One region of the Priestia sp. JNUCC 25 genome, then DNA from elsewhere that is predicted to be linked to it. Evidence: a T-box and tRNA genes for the amino acid it is inferred to sense, from the RefSeq annotation. Region 1 holds a T-box; the other regions hold tRNA genes.
The links. The T-box of region 1 lies ahead of tyrS (tyrosine--tRNA ligase). A T-box ahead of a tRNA ligase gene usually reads a tRNA of that ligase, here a tRNA-Tyr.
Positions count from the first base shown of each region.

Region 2: it encodes a tRNA-Tyr, which carries the amino acid that the T-box ahead of tyrS (tyrosine--tRNA ligase) is inferred to sense. The anticodon was not compared.
Region 3: it encodes a tRNA-Tyr, which carries the amino acid that the T-box ahead of tyrS (tyrosine--tRNA ligase) is inferred to sense. The anticodon was not compared.

Region 1 covers NZ_CM132211.1:4,606,075-4,609,318, forward strand. The annotation lists gene rpsD (30S ribosomal protein S4) at 1-97, shown strand, start outside; gene tyrS (tyrosine--tRNA ligase) at 170-1,429, opposite strand; T-box leader at 1,505-1,715, opposite strand; gene acsA (acetate--CoA ligase) at 1,855-3,244, opposite strand, start outside.
Region 2 covers NZ_CM132211.1:590,576-593,819, forward strand. The annotation lists rRNA gene JNUCC25_RS03125 (23S ribosomal RNA) at 1-993, shown strand, start outside; rRNA gene rrf (5S ribosomal RNA) at 1,057-1,172, shown strand; tRNA gene JNUCC25_RS03135 (tRNA-Val) at 1,277-1,352, shown strand; tRNA gene JNUCC25_RS03140 (tRNA-Thr) at 1,357-1,432, shown strand; tRNA gene JNUCC25_RS03145 (tRNA-Tyr) at 1,441-1,524, shown strand; tRNA gene JNUCC25_RS03150 (tRNA-Gln) at 1,532-1,606, shown strand; tRNA gene JNUCC25_RS03155 (tRNA-Lys) at 1,611-1,683, shown strand; tRNA gene JNUCC25_RS03160 (tRNA-Gly) at 1,693-1,767, shown strand; tRNA gene JNUCC25_RS03165 (tRNA-Arg) at 1,774-1,850, shown strand; tRNA gene JNUCC25_RS03170 (tRNA-Pro) at 1,855-1,931, shown strand; tRNA gene JNUCC25_RS03175 (tRNA-Ala) at 1,937-2,012, shown strand; tRNA gene JNUCC25_RS03180 (tRNA-Met) at 2,043-2,116, shown strand; tRNA gene JNUCC25_RS03185 (tRNA-Ser) at 2,147-2,239, shown strand; tRNA gene JNUCC25_RS03190 (tRNA-Met) at 2,265-2,341, shown strand; tRNA gene JNUCC25_RS03195 (tRNA-Asp) at 2,346-2,421, shown strand; tRNA gene JNUCC25_RS03200 (tRNA-Phe) at 2,432-2,507, shown strand; tRNA gene JNUCC25_RS03205 (tRNA-His) at 2,518-2,593, shown strand; tRNA gene JNUCC25_RS03210 (tRNA-Gly) at 2,605-2,678, shown strand; tRNA gene JNUCC25_RS03215 (tRNA-Ile) at 2,685-2,761, shown strand; tRNA gene JNUCC25_RS03220 (tRNA-Asn) at 2,765-2,839, shown strand; tRNA gene JNUCC25_RS03225 (tRNA-Glu) at 2,844-2,915, shown strand; gene JNUCC25_RS03230 (M48 family metallopeptidase) at 3,125-3,244, shown strand, end outside.
Region 3 covers NZ_CM132211.1:406,582-409,825, reverse strand. The annotation lists gene JNUCC25_RS02245 (B3/B4 domain-containing protein) at 1-295, shown strand, start outside; tRNA gene JNUCC25_RS02240 (tRNA-Gly) at 411-484, opposite strand; tRNA gene JNUCC25_RS02235 (tRNA-Leu) at 557-638, opposite strand; tRNA gene JNUCC25_RS02230 (tRNA-Leu) at 669-757, opposite strand; tRNA gene JNUCC25_RS02225 (tRNA-Cys) at 772-845, opposite strand; tRNA gene JNUCC25_RS02220 (tRNA-Gly) at 878-952, opposite strand; tRNA gene JNUCC25_RS02215 (tRNA-Gln) at 958-1,032, opposite strand; tRNA gene JNUCC25_RS02210 (tRNA-His) at 1,061-1,136, opposite strand; tRNA gene JNUCC25_RS02205 (tRNA-Trp) at 1,167-1,240, opposite strand; tRNA gene JNUCC25_RS02200 (tRNA-Tyr) at 1,246-1,329, opposite strand; tRNA gene JNUCC25_RS02195 (tRNA-Thr) at 1,340-1,415, opposite strand; tRNA gene JNUCC25_RS02190 (tRNA-Phe) at 1,441-1,516, opposite strand; tRNA gene JNUCC25_RS02185 (tRNA-Asp) at 1,532-1,607, opposite strand; tRNA gene JNUCC25_RS02180 (tRNA-Met) at 1,611-1,687, opposite strand; tRNA gene JNUCC25_RS02175 (tRNA-Val) at 1,699-1,774, opposite strand; tRNA gene JNUCC25_RS02170 (tRNA-Glu) at 1,798-1,872, opposite strand; tRNA gene JNUCC25_RS02165 (tRNA-Ser) at 1,894-1,985, opposite strand; tRNA gene JNUCC25_RS02160 (tRNA-Asn) at 1,989-2,063, opposite strand; rRNA gene rrf (5S ribosomal RNA) at 2,073-2,188, opposite strand; rRNA gene JNUCC25_RS02150 (23S ribosomal RNA) at 2,298-3,244, opposite strand, start outside.

The DNA.
Region 1 (3,244 bases):
TGAGAAATTAGAAGGTACATTCACTCGCTTACCAGAGCGTTCTGAATTATCTGCTGAAATCAACGAAGCACTAATCGTAGAGTTCTACTCTCGTTAATAGTAAAAAGCCGTTCCTTATGGAGCGGCTTTTTTGCTGTCTATATATAAAAAAAGGCCTTTCGGCCTTTTTTTATGCGTATTGAATAAGGGTATATTTTTTCTTGCCTCGACGAATCACTGTGAATTGACCTTCAATACGGTCTTCTGCACCTACTGTTTTTTGTAAATCTTGTTCACGCTCACCGTTTAAGTAAATCGCACCGTTTGAAATATCTTCACGTGCTTGACGTTTAGAAGGAGAAATTTTACTTTCTACAAGTAAATCAATTAAACCAATATCTTCACCTGTATGCGTGTAAGAAGGAACATCCTTGAATCCTTGCTTAATTTCTTCTGCTGTTAACTCTGAAATACTTCCGCTAAATAAAGCTTGCGAAATACGAATTGCTTGCTCAAGAGCTTCTTCACCGTGTACAAGCGTAGTCATCGCTGCCGCTAGTGCTTTTTGTGCTTCGCGTTTTTCAGGAGCTTCTTTTGCAGAAGCTGCTAATTCATTAATTTCTTCGTGTGATAAGAATGTAAAGTATTTTAAATATTTTATAACATCACGATCATCTGTATTAATCCAGAATTGGTAGAATTCATACGGACTTGTTTTTTCAGGGTCTAACCAAATTGCTCCGCCTTCTGTTTTACCGAACTTCGTCCCGTCCGCTTTTGTTACAAGCGGAACTGTTAATCCAAATGCTTTTGCATCTTCTTCTGATTTACGAATTAATTCTAAGCCAGCCGTAATATTTCCCCATTGGTCGCTGCCGCCAATTTGAAGCTTACAGTTATATGTTTGGTATAAATTCAAGAAATCGTATGACTGTAAAATCATGTAGCTAAATTCCGTAAATGAAATGCCTGATTCGATACGAGATTGAACAGAATCCTTTGCCATCATATAGTTAATACCAAAGTTTTTACCGATATCTCGTAGGAATGTAATAACATCTAATGAGCCAATCCAGTCATAGTTATTTGCAATAACTGCTGCATTTTCACCTTCTTCGAAATCTAAGAAGCGTGAAAGCTGACCTTTAATACGCTCACTAAACATGGCAACCGTTTCTTTTTCATTTAACGTACGCTCTGCTTTTTTACCGCTTGGATCTCCAATAAGACCCGTACCTCCACCAACTAATGCAATTGGTTGGTGTCCAGCTTGTTGAAAGCGACGTAAAATTAAAACAGGAAGCATGTGGCCGATGTGAAGGCTGTCGGCTGTCGGATCGAATCCGCAGTACAAACGAACAGACTCTTTACTCAAAAGTTCACTTAAACCTTTTTCATCCGTTTGTTGGTTAATGAGCCCTCGAAACTCAAGATCTTGTAAAATATCCATGTTATATATTCTCTCCTTTATCTAATTGCTCGTTACAATTTGTTGAACAACATAAAAAACGCCCCTTCTTAAAAAAGAAGGGACGAAAATATCGCGGTACCACCCTATTTGGAAATAAATTATTTCCCACTTAAATGATGTAACGGTCTACCCGTCTTTTGCTACTGTAAGTTCACAAAAGATGCTCAAGGACGTATTTCATATTTGTCTATGTACTGATTTTCAGCAACCATCAGCTCTCTTAAACAGGGAGACAAGTATTACTTCTTCCTATCACTGCAGTTTATTTTATTTAAAAGTTTACACCCCACAATTATGAATGATTTCATTTTAAAATTCAAGTCCAAAAAAAAGTTCAAACAGCTGGCTGTTTGAACTTTATAAAAATCACTTATTTTCCCTACAAAGATTGAAACATTTACTCCTTAGTCTTCCATCGTTGACAAATCACCCGTTGGCAAATCTAATTCCCACGCTTTTAAAACGCGACGCATAATTTTACCACTTCGTGTTTTAGGTAGCTTATCTTTAAACTCGATTTCACGCGGGGCTGCATGAGCAGCTAACCCTTTTTTCACAAATTGACGAATATCTTCAATCAGTTCATCTGAAGATTCATACCCATCTCTAAGTGCGATAAATGCTTTAATAATTTCCCCGCGCACAGGGTCAGGCTTACCAATAACACCCGCTTCTGCTACAGCAGGGTGTTCAACAAGCTTACTTTCTACTTCAAATGGACCCACGCGTTCTCCTGCCGTCATAATAACATCATCGATTCGGCCTTGGAACCAAAAATAACCGTCTTCATCCATATACGCCGAATCACCTGATACGTACCAATCACCTGGCATAAAATATGACTCATACTTTTCTTTGTTGTTCCAAATCGTATGCATCATAGATGGCCAGCCTTTTTTAATTGCTAAGTTACCCATTCGATAAGGTGGAAGCTCTTGTCCTTGATCGTCAATGATTGCTGCTTGTATACCTGGAATTGGTTTCCCCATAGATCCTGGCTTAATTTTCATAGACGGATAATTACAAATCGTCTGACCGCCAGTTTCAGTCATCCACCACGTATCATGAATACGTTTTTGGAACACCTTCATTCCCCAGCGTACCACTTCAGGATTTAACGGTTCTCCCACACTTAATACATGTCTGAGATTGCTTAAATCATAGCGTTTAACTAAGTCATCACCAGCACCCATTAGCATTCGAAAAGCTGTAGGTGCACTGTACCAAACCGTTACGCCAAAATCTTCAAGTGCTTGATACCATGCATCTGGACTAAATCGTCCTCCTACAATCACATTGGTTGCTCCAGCAAGCCAAGGACCAAAAATCCCATAAGAAGTCCCCGTTACCCAACCGGGATCTGCTGTACACCAATACACATCGTCATCTTTTAAGTCGAGTACCCACTTTGCAGTTTGATAGTGCTGAAGCATTGCGTTGTGAACATGAAGTACGCCTTTTGGTTTGCCAGTTGAACCTGATGTATAATGAAGCAGCATACCATCTGTTCTATCTACCCACTCAATTTCCACCTCTTTATTCGCCGCTTCTAATCGCTTCAGAAAATCTAGTTGAATGCCTTCTTCTTCTACATTTTCCCCTACAAGGAGAATGTGTTTTAAAGCTGGCAAATCTTTCACCGGAACGCGGCTCAGCAATTCAGGCGTTGTAATTAACACTTTTGCATCACTGTCTTGCAAACGATCTTTTACTGCACCTTCCATGAACGCTTCAAATAAAGGCCCAACAATAGCGCCAAGCTTTACCGCGCCTAACAACGCAAAATAAAGTTCC
Region 2 (3,244 bases), 1.1 Mb from region 1:
GCCGTAACTATAACGGTCCTAAGGTAGCGAAATTCCTTGTCGGGTAAGTTCCGACCCGCACGAAAGGCGTAACGATCTGGGCACTGTCTCAACGAGAGACTCGGTGAAATTATAGTACCTGTGAAGATGCAGGTTACCCGCGACAGGACGGAAAGACCCCGTGGAGCTTTACTGTAGCCTGATATTGAATTTTGGTACAGCTTGTACAGGATAGGTAGGAGCCTGAGAAGCCGGAGCGCTAGCTTCGGTGGAGGCGTCGGTGGGATACTACCCTGGCTGTATTGAAATTCTAACCCGCGGCCCTTATCGGGCCGGGAGACAGTGTCAGGTGGGCAGTTTGACTGGGGCGGTCGCCTCCTAAAATGTAACGGAGGCGCCCAAAGGTTCCCTCAGAATGGTTGGAAATCATTCGTAGAGTGTAAAGGCACAAGGGAGCTTGACTGCGAGACCTACAAGTCGAGCAGGGACGAAAGTCGGGCTTAGTGATCCGGTGGTTCCGCATGGAAGGGCCATCGCTCAACGGATAAAAGCTACCCCGGGGATAACAGGCTTATCTCCCCCAAGAGTCCACATCGACGGGGAGGTTTGGCACCTCGATGTCGGCTCATCGCATCCTGGGGCTGTAGTCGGTCCCAAGGGTTGGGCTGTTCGCCCATTAAAGCGGTACGCGAGCTGGGTTCAGAACGTCGTGAGACAGTTCGGTCCCTATCCGTCGTGGGCGTAGGAAATTTGAGAGGAGCTGTCCTTAGTACGAGAGGACCGGGATGGACACACCGCTGGTGTACCAGTTGTCTTGCCAAAGGCATCGCTGGGTAGCTATGTGTGGACGGGATAAGTGCTGAAAGCATCTAAGCATGAAGCCCCCCTCAAGATGAGATTTCCCATAGCGCAAGCTAGTAAGATCCCTGAAAGATGATCAGGTTGATAGGTCAGAGGTGGAAGCGTGGCGACATGTGTAGCTGACTGATACTAATCGATCGAGGACTTAACCAAAACTTTAAAAGCGTAAGCTTTACTCAGCAAACTGTTATCTAGTTTTGAGAGAGCAATCTCTTGTCTGGTGGCGATAGCGAAGAGGTCACACCCGTTCCCATACCGAACACGGAAGTTAAGCTCTTTAGCGCCAATGGTAGTTGGGACTTTGTCCCTGTGAGAGTAGGACGTTGCCAGGCAATGAATAAGACCCCTTTTTATGCTCTTATAAAAGAGTCTAGGGGTTTTTTATTTGGCTCATTTATAAAAATCTTCTATACAATGAATATTGTGTATGATACGTGGAGGATTAGCTCAGCTGGGAGAGCACCTGCCTTACAAGCAGGGGGTCGGCGGTTCGATCCCGTCATCCTCCACCACCGTGCCGGTGTAGCTCAACTGGTAGAGCAACTGACTTGTAATCAGTAGGTTGGGGGTTCAAGTCCTCTTGCCGGCACCATTTATATCGGAGGGGTAGCGAAGTGGCTAAACGCGGCGGACTGTAAATCCGCTCCTTCGGGTTCGGCAGTTCGAATCTGCCCCCCTCCACCATTTTTATTGGGCTATCGCCAAGCGGTAAGGCAACGGATTTTGATTCCGTCATGCGTTGGTTCGAATCCAGCTAGCCCAGCCATAGAGAGCCATTAGCTCAGTTGGTAGAGCATCTGACTTTTAATCAGAGGGTCGAAGGTTCGAGTCCTTCATGGCTCATTTTAATAAGCGGAAGTAGTTCAGTGGTAGAACACCACCTTGCCAAGGTGGGGGTCGCGAGTTCGAACCTCGTCTTCCGCTCCATATAAAGCGCCCGTAGCTCAATTGGATAGAGCGTTTGACTACGGATCAAAAGGTTAGGGGTTCGACTCCTCTCGGGCGCGCCATAAACGGGAAGTAGCTCAGCTTGGTAGAGCACTTGGTTTGGGACCAAGGGGTCGCAGGTTCGAATCCTGTCTTCCCGACCATTTATGGGGCCTTAGCTCAGCTGGGAGAGCGCCTGCCTTGCACGCAGGAGGTCAGCGGTTCGATCCCGCTAGGCTCCACCAATTAAACTGAATAATTGTAACGAATAATATGGCGGTGTAGCTCAGCTGGCTAGAGCGTACGGTTCATACCCGTGAGGTCGTGGGTTCGACTCCCTCCGCCGCTATCATATAAGTTACATTTGTTATAAATATACGGAGGAATACCCAAGTCCGGCTGAAGGGATCGGTCTTGAAAACCGACAGGGGTGTTAAAGCCCGCGGGGGTTCGAATCCCTCTTCCTCCGCCATTTATTTATATCATATTCATATCATCGCGGGGTGGAGCAGTTCGGTAGCTCGTCGGGCTCATAACCCGAAGGTCGCAGGTTCAAATCCTGTCCCCGCAACCAAAGTGGTCCCGTGGTGTAGCGGTTAACATGCCTGCCTGTCACGCAGGAGATCGCGGGTTCGATTCCCGTCGGGACCGCCATTTACATAAAGGCTCGGTAGCTCAGTTGGTAGAGCAAAGGACTGAAAATCCTTGTGTCGGCGGTTCGATTCCGTCCCGAGCCACCATTTTAAGACGGCGATTGTGGCGAAGTGGTTAACGCACCGGATTGTGGTTCCGGCATTCGTGGGTTCGATTCCCATCAGTCGCCCCATCTTAAGTAACGCGGGTGTAGTTTAGTGGTAAAACCTCAGCCTTCCAAGCTGATGTCGTGAGTTCGATTCTCATCACCCGCTCCAAATGAAGGGCCTATAGCTCAGCTGGTTAGAGCGCACGCCTGATAAGCGTGAGGTCGGTGGTTCGAGTCCACTTAGGCCCACCATATTCCACAGTAGCTCAGTGGTAGAGCTATCGGCTGTTAACCGATCGGTCGTAGGTTCGAGTCCTACCTGTGGAGCCATACTGGCCCGTTGGTCAAGCGGTTAAGACACCGCCCTTTCACGGCGGTAACACGGGTTCGAATCCCGTACGGGTCATCTTAAAAGCAGTTTGCATATGCAAACTGCTTTTTTTGTTTGGAAACAGAGTTTATTCTTTTGTCTAAACTCTATTTTTCGTTTTTCTATGATTTCCTCGCCCTAAATTGCATTTCTTATAGCACATCTATAAACGCTTGTTCTAAATTTCGAAAAAAAACCTACAATAGTAATAACGGCATACTGTTTGTACAAAAGGAGGGGAATGCGTGAAAAAAATTGTTTGGTGGTCCATCGGAGTTTTTCTTGTGTATGGAGCGTGTATTTGGGTGTATTTATTCTATATAAGCGATACCTCTATTCCACAATCATTAAAAGGCACCAGCGTA
Region 3 (3,244 bases), 870 kb from region 1:
AGAAGGCCCCATCGAATTTACTATCGGTAAAAAAGAAGAGTCTTATGAAGCTCTAAATGAACGTAATATTTCTTTAGAAAATAAAATCATTTCAAAAGATGCCCTAGGAGCTTTCGGAAGCCCTTATGTCGATTCTAACCGAGCGTACGTAACTGAAAAGACAACACAAGCTGTACAGTTCATTTATTTAAAGCCTTCACTTTCAGAAGAACAGGCTTATAAACTAACTAAATCCCTAAGTGACATGTTCATTCAAATTCACGGCGGCGAAGCAACCTATCAAGTCATTAACTGATGTACGTAAATATAGCGTCTATCTTGAAAAGATAGACGCTATATTTACGTTAAAAATAAAAAACGCAACATCTCAGCTTTGAAAGCGAGACACTGCGTTGTGATAACAATATGTATGGAGCGGGTGATGAGAATCGAACTCACGACATCAGCTTGGAAGGCTGAGGTTTTACCACTAAACTACACCCGCAAATATTATCAAAATTTGTCGACCGATAAGTAAAAATAAAAACAGGAATCATCCTGTCAAATAAAGCTAAAGTACCGATGGTCGGGGTCGAACCGACACTCCCGAAGGAACACGATTTTGAGTCGTGCGCGTCTGCCAATTCCGCCACATCGGCAAAATAAAAAAGGCAAGTTAAAATTATAAATGGTGCCGAGGGCCGGACTTGAACCGGCACGGTAGTCACCTACCGCAGGATTTTAAGTCCTGTGTGTCTGCCAATTCCACCACCCCGGCAGCTTGTAAATAAATGGAGGCGGCAACCGGATTTGAACCGGTGATAAAGGTTTTGCAGACCTCTGCCTTACCACTTGGCTATGCCGCCATTTACTCAAGACTAAATAACTTTATTAAAATTGGAGCGGAAGACGAGGTTCGAACTCGCGACCCCCACCTTGGCAAGGTGGTGTTCTACCACTGAACTACTTCCGCATATATGGCTGGGCTAGCTGGATTCGAACCAACGCATGACGGAATCAAAATCCGTTGCCTTACCGCTTGGCGATAGCCCAATATTGAAATATGCATATCATTTATAAATGGGGCGACTGATGGGAATCGAACCCACGAATGCCGGAACCACAATCCGGTGCGTTAACCACTTCGCCACAATCGCCACGTATATATGCAATGTTATTTTTATAATTGGCAGGGGCAGTAGGAATCGAACCCACACTGACGGTTTTGGAGACCGTAGTTCTACCTTTAAACTATGCCCCTGTAAATGGTGGAGGGGGGCAGATTCGAACTGCCGAACCCGAAGGAGCGGATTTACAGTCCGCCGCGTTTAGCCACTTCGCTACCCCTCCACAATAACTGTGGTGCCGGCAAGAGGACTTGAACCCCCAACCTACTGATTACAAGTCAGTTGCTCTACCAGTTGAGCTACACCGGCATTTTAAAAACAAATGTTTTTAAAATGGTGGCTCGGGACGGAATCGAACCGCCGACACAAGGATTTTCAGTCCTTTGCTCTACCAACTGAGCTACCGAGCCTTATTAAATTTAAAATGGCGGTCCCGACGGGAATCGAACCCGCGATCTCCTGCGTGACAGGCAGGCATGTTAACCGCTACACCACGGGACCACTTGGTTGCGGGGACAGGATTTGAACCTGCGACCTTCGGGTTATGAGCCCGACGAGCTACCGAACTGCTCCACCCCGCGATGATAATATATGGTGGAGGATGACGGGATCGAACCGCCGACCCCCTGCTTGTAAGGCAGGTGCTCTCCCAGCTGAGCTAATCCTCCACTATTATGTAGATAAAAATAAATGGTGACCCGTACGGGATTCGAACCCGTGTTACCGCCGTGAAAGGGCGGTGTCTTAACCGCTTGACCAACGGGCCACTGTGCTAATTAAATAAAAATGGCGGAGAGCAAGGGATTTGAACCCTTGAGACAGCGTTAACCGCCTACACGATTTCCAATCGTGCTCCTTCGGCCACTCGGACAGCTCTCCAAATGGCTCCACAGGTAGGACTCGAACCTACGACCGATCGGTTAACAGCCGATAGCTCTACCACTGAGCTACTGTGGAATAATAACAGCCTGGCAACGTCCTACTCTCACAGGGACAAAGTCCCAACTACCATTGGCGCTAAAGAGCTTAACTTCCGTGTTCGGTATGGGAACGGGTGTGACCTCTTCGCTATCGCCACCAGACATATTATATTATACATGATTTCCAAAAGAAAGCAAGACTTTTTTGAAAAGTTTTGTTCTCTCAAAACTAGGTAACAGTTTGCTGAGTAAAGCTTACGCTTTTAAAAGTTTGGTTAAGTCCTCGATCGATTAGTATCAGTCAGCTACACATGTCGCCACGCTTCCACCTCTGACCTATCAACCTGATCATCTTTCAGGGATCTTACTAGCTTGCGCTATGGGAAATCTCATCTTGAGGGGGGCTTCATGCTTAGATGCTTTCAGCACTTATCCCGTCCACACATAGCTACCCAGCGATGCCTTTGGCAAGACAACTGGTACACCAGCGGTGTGTCCATCCCGGTCCTCTCGTACTAAGGACAGCTCCTCTCAAATTTCCTACGCCCACGACGGATAGGGACCGAACTGTCTCACGACGTTCTGAACCCAGCTCGCGTACCGCTTTAATGGGCGAACAGCCCAACCCTTGGGACCGACTACAGCCCCAGGATGCGATGAGCCGACATCGAGGTGCCAAACCTCCCCGTCGATGTGGACTCTTGGGGGAGATAAGCCTGTTATCCCCGGGGTAGCTTTTATCCGTTGAGCGATGGCCCTTCCATGCGGAACCACCGGATCACTAAGCCCGACTTTCGTCCCTGCTCGACTTGTAGGTCTCGCAGTCAAGCTCCCTTGTGCCTTTACACTCTACGAATGATTTCCAACCATTCTGAGGGAACCTTTGGGCGCCTCCGTTACATTTTAGGAGGCGACCGCCCCAGTCAAACTGCCCACCTGACACTGTCTCCCGGCCCGATCAGGGCCGCGGGTTAGAATTTCAATACAGCCAGGGTAGTATCCCACCGACGCCTCCACCGAAGCTAGCGCTCCGGCTTCTCAGGCTCCTACCTATCCTGTACAAGCTGTACCAAAATTCAATATCAGGCTACAGTAAAGCTCCACGGGGTCTTTCCGTCCTGTCGCGGGTAACCTGCATCTTCACAGGTACTATAATTTCACCGAGTCTCTCGTTGAGACAGTGCCCAGATCGTTACGCCTTTCGTGCGGGTCGGAACT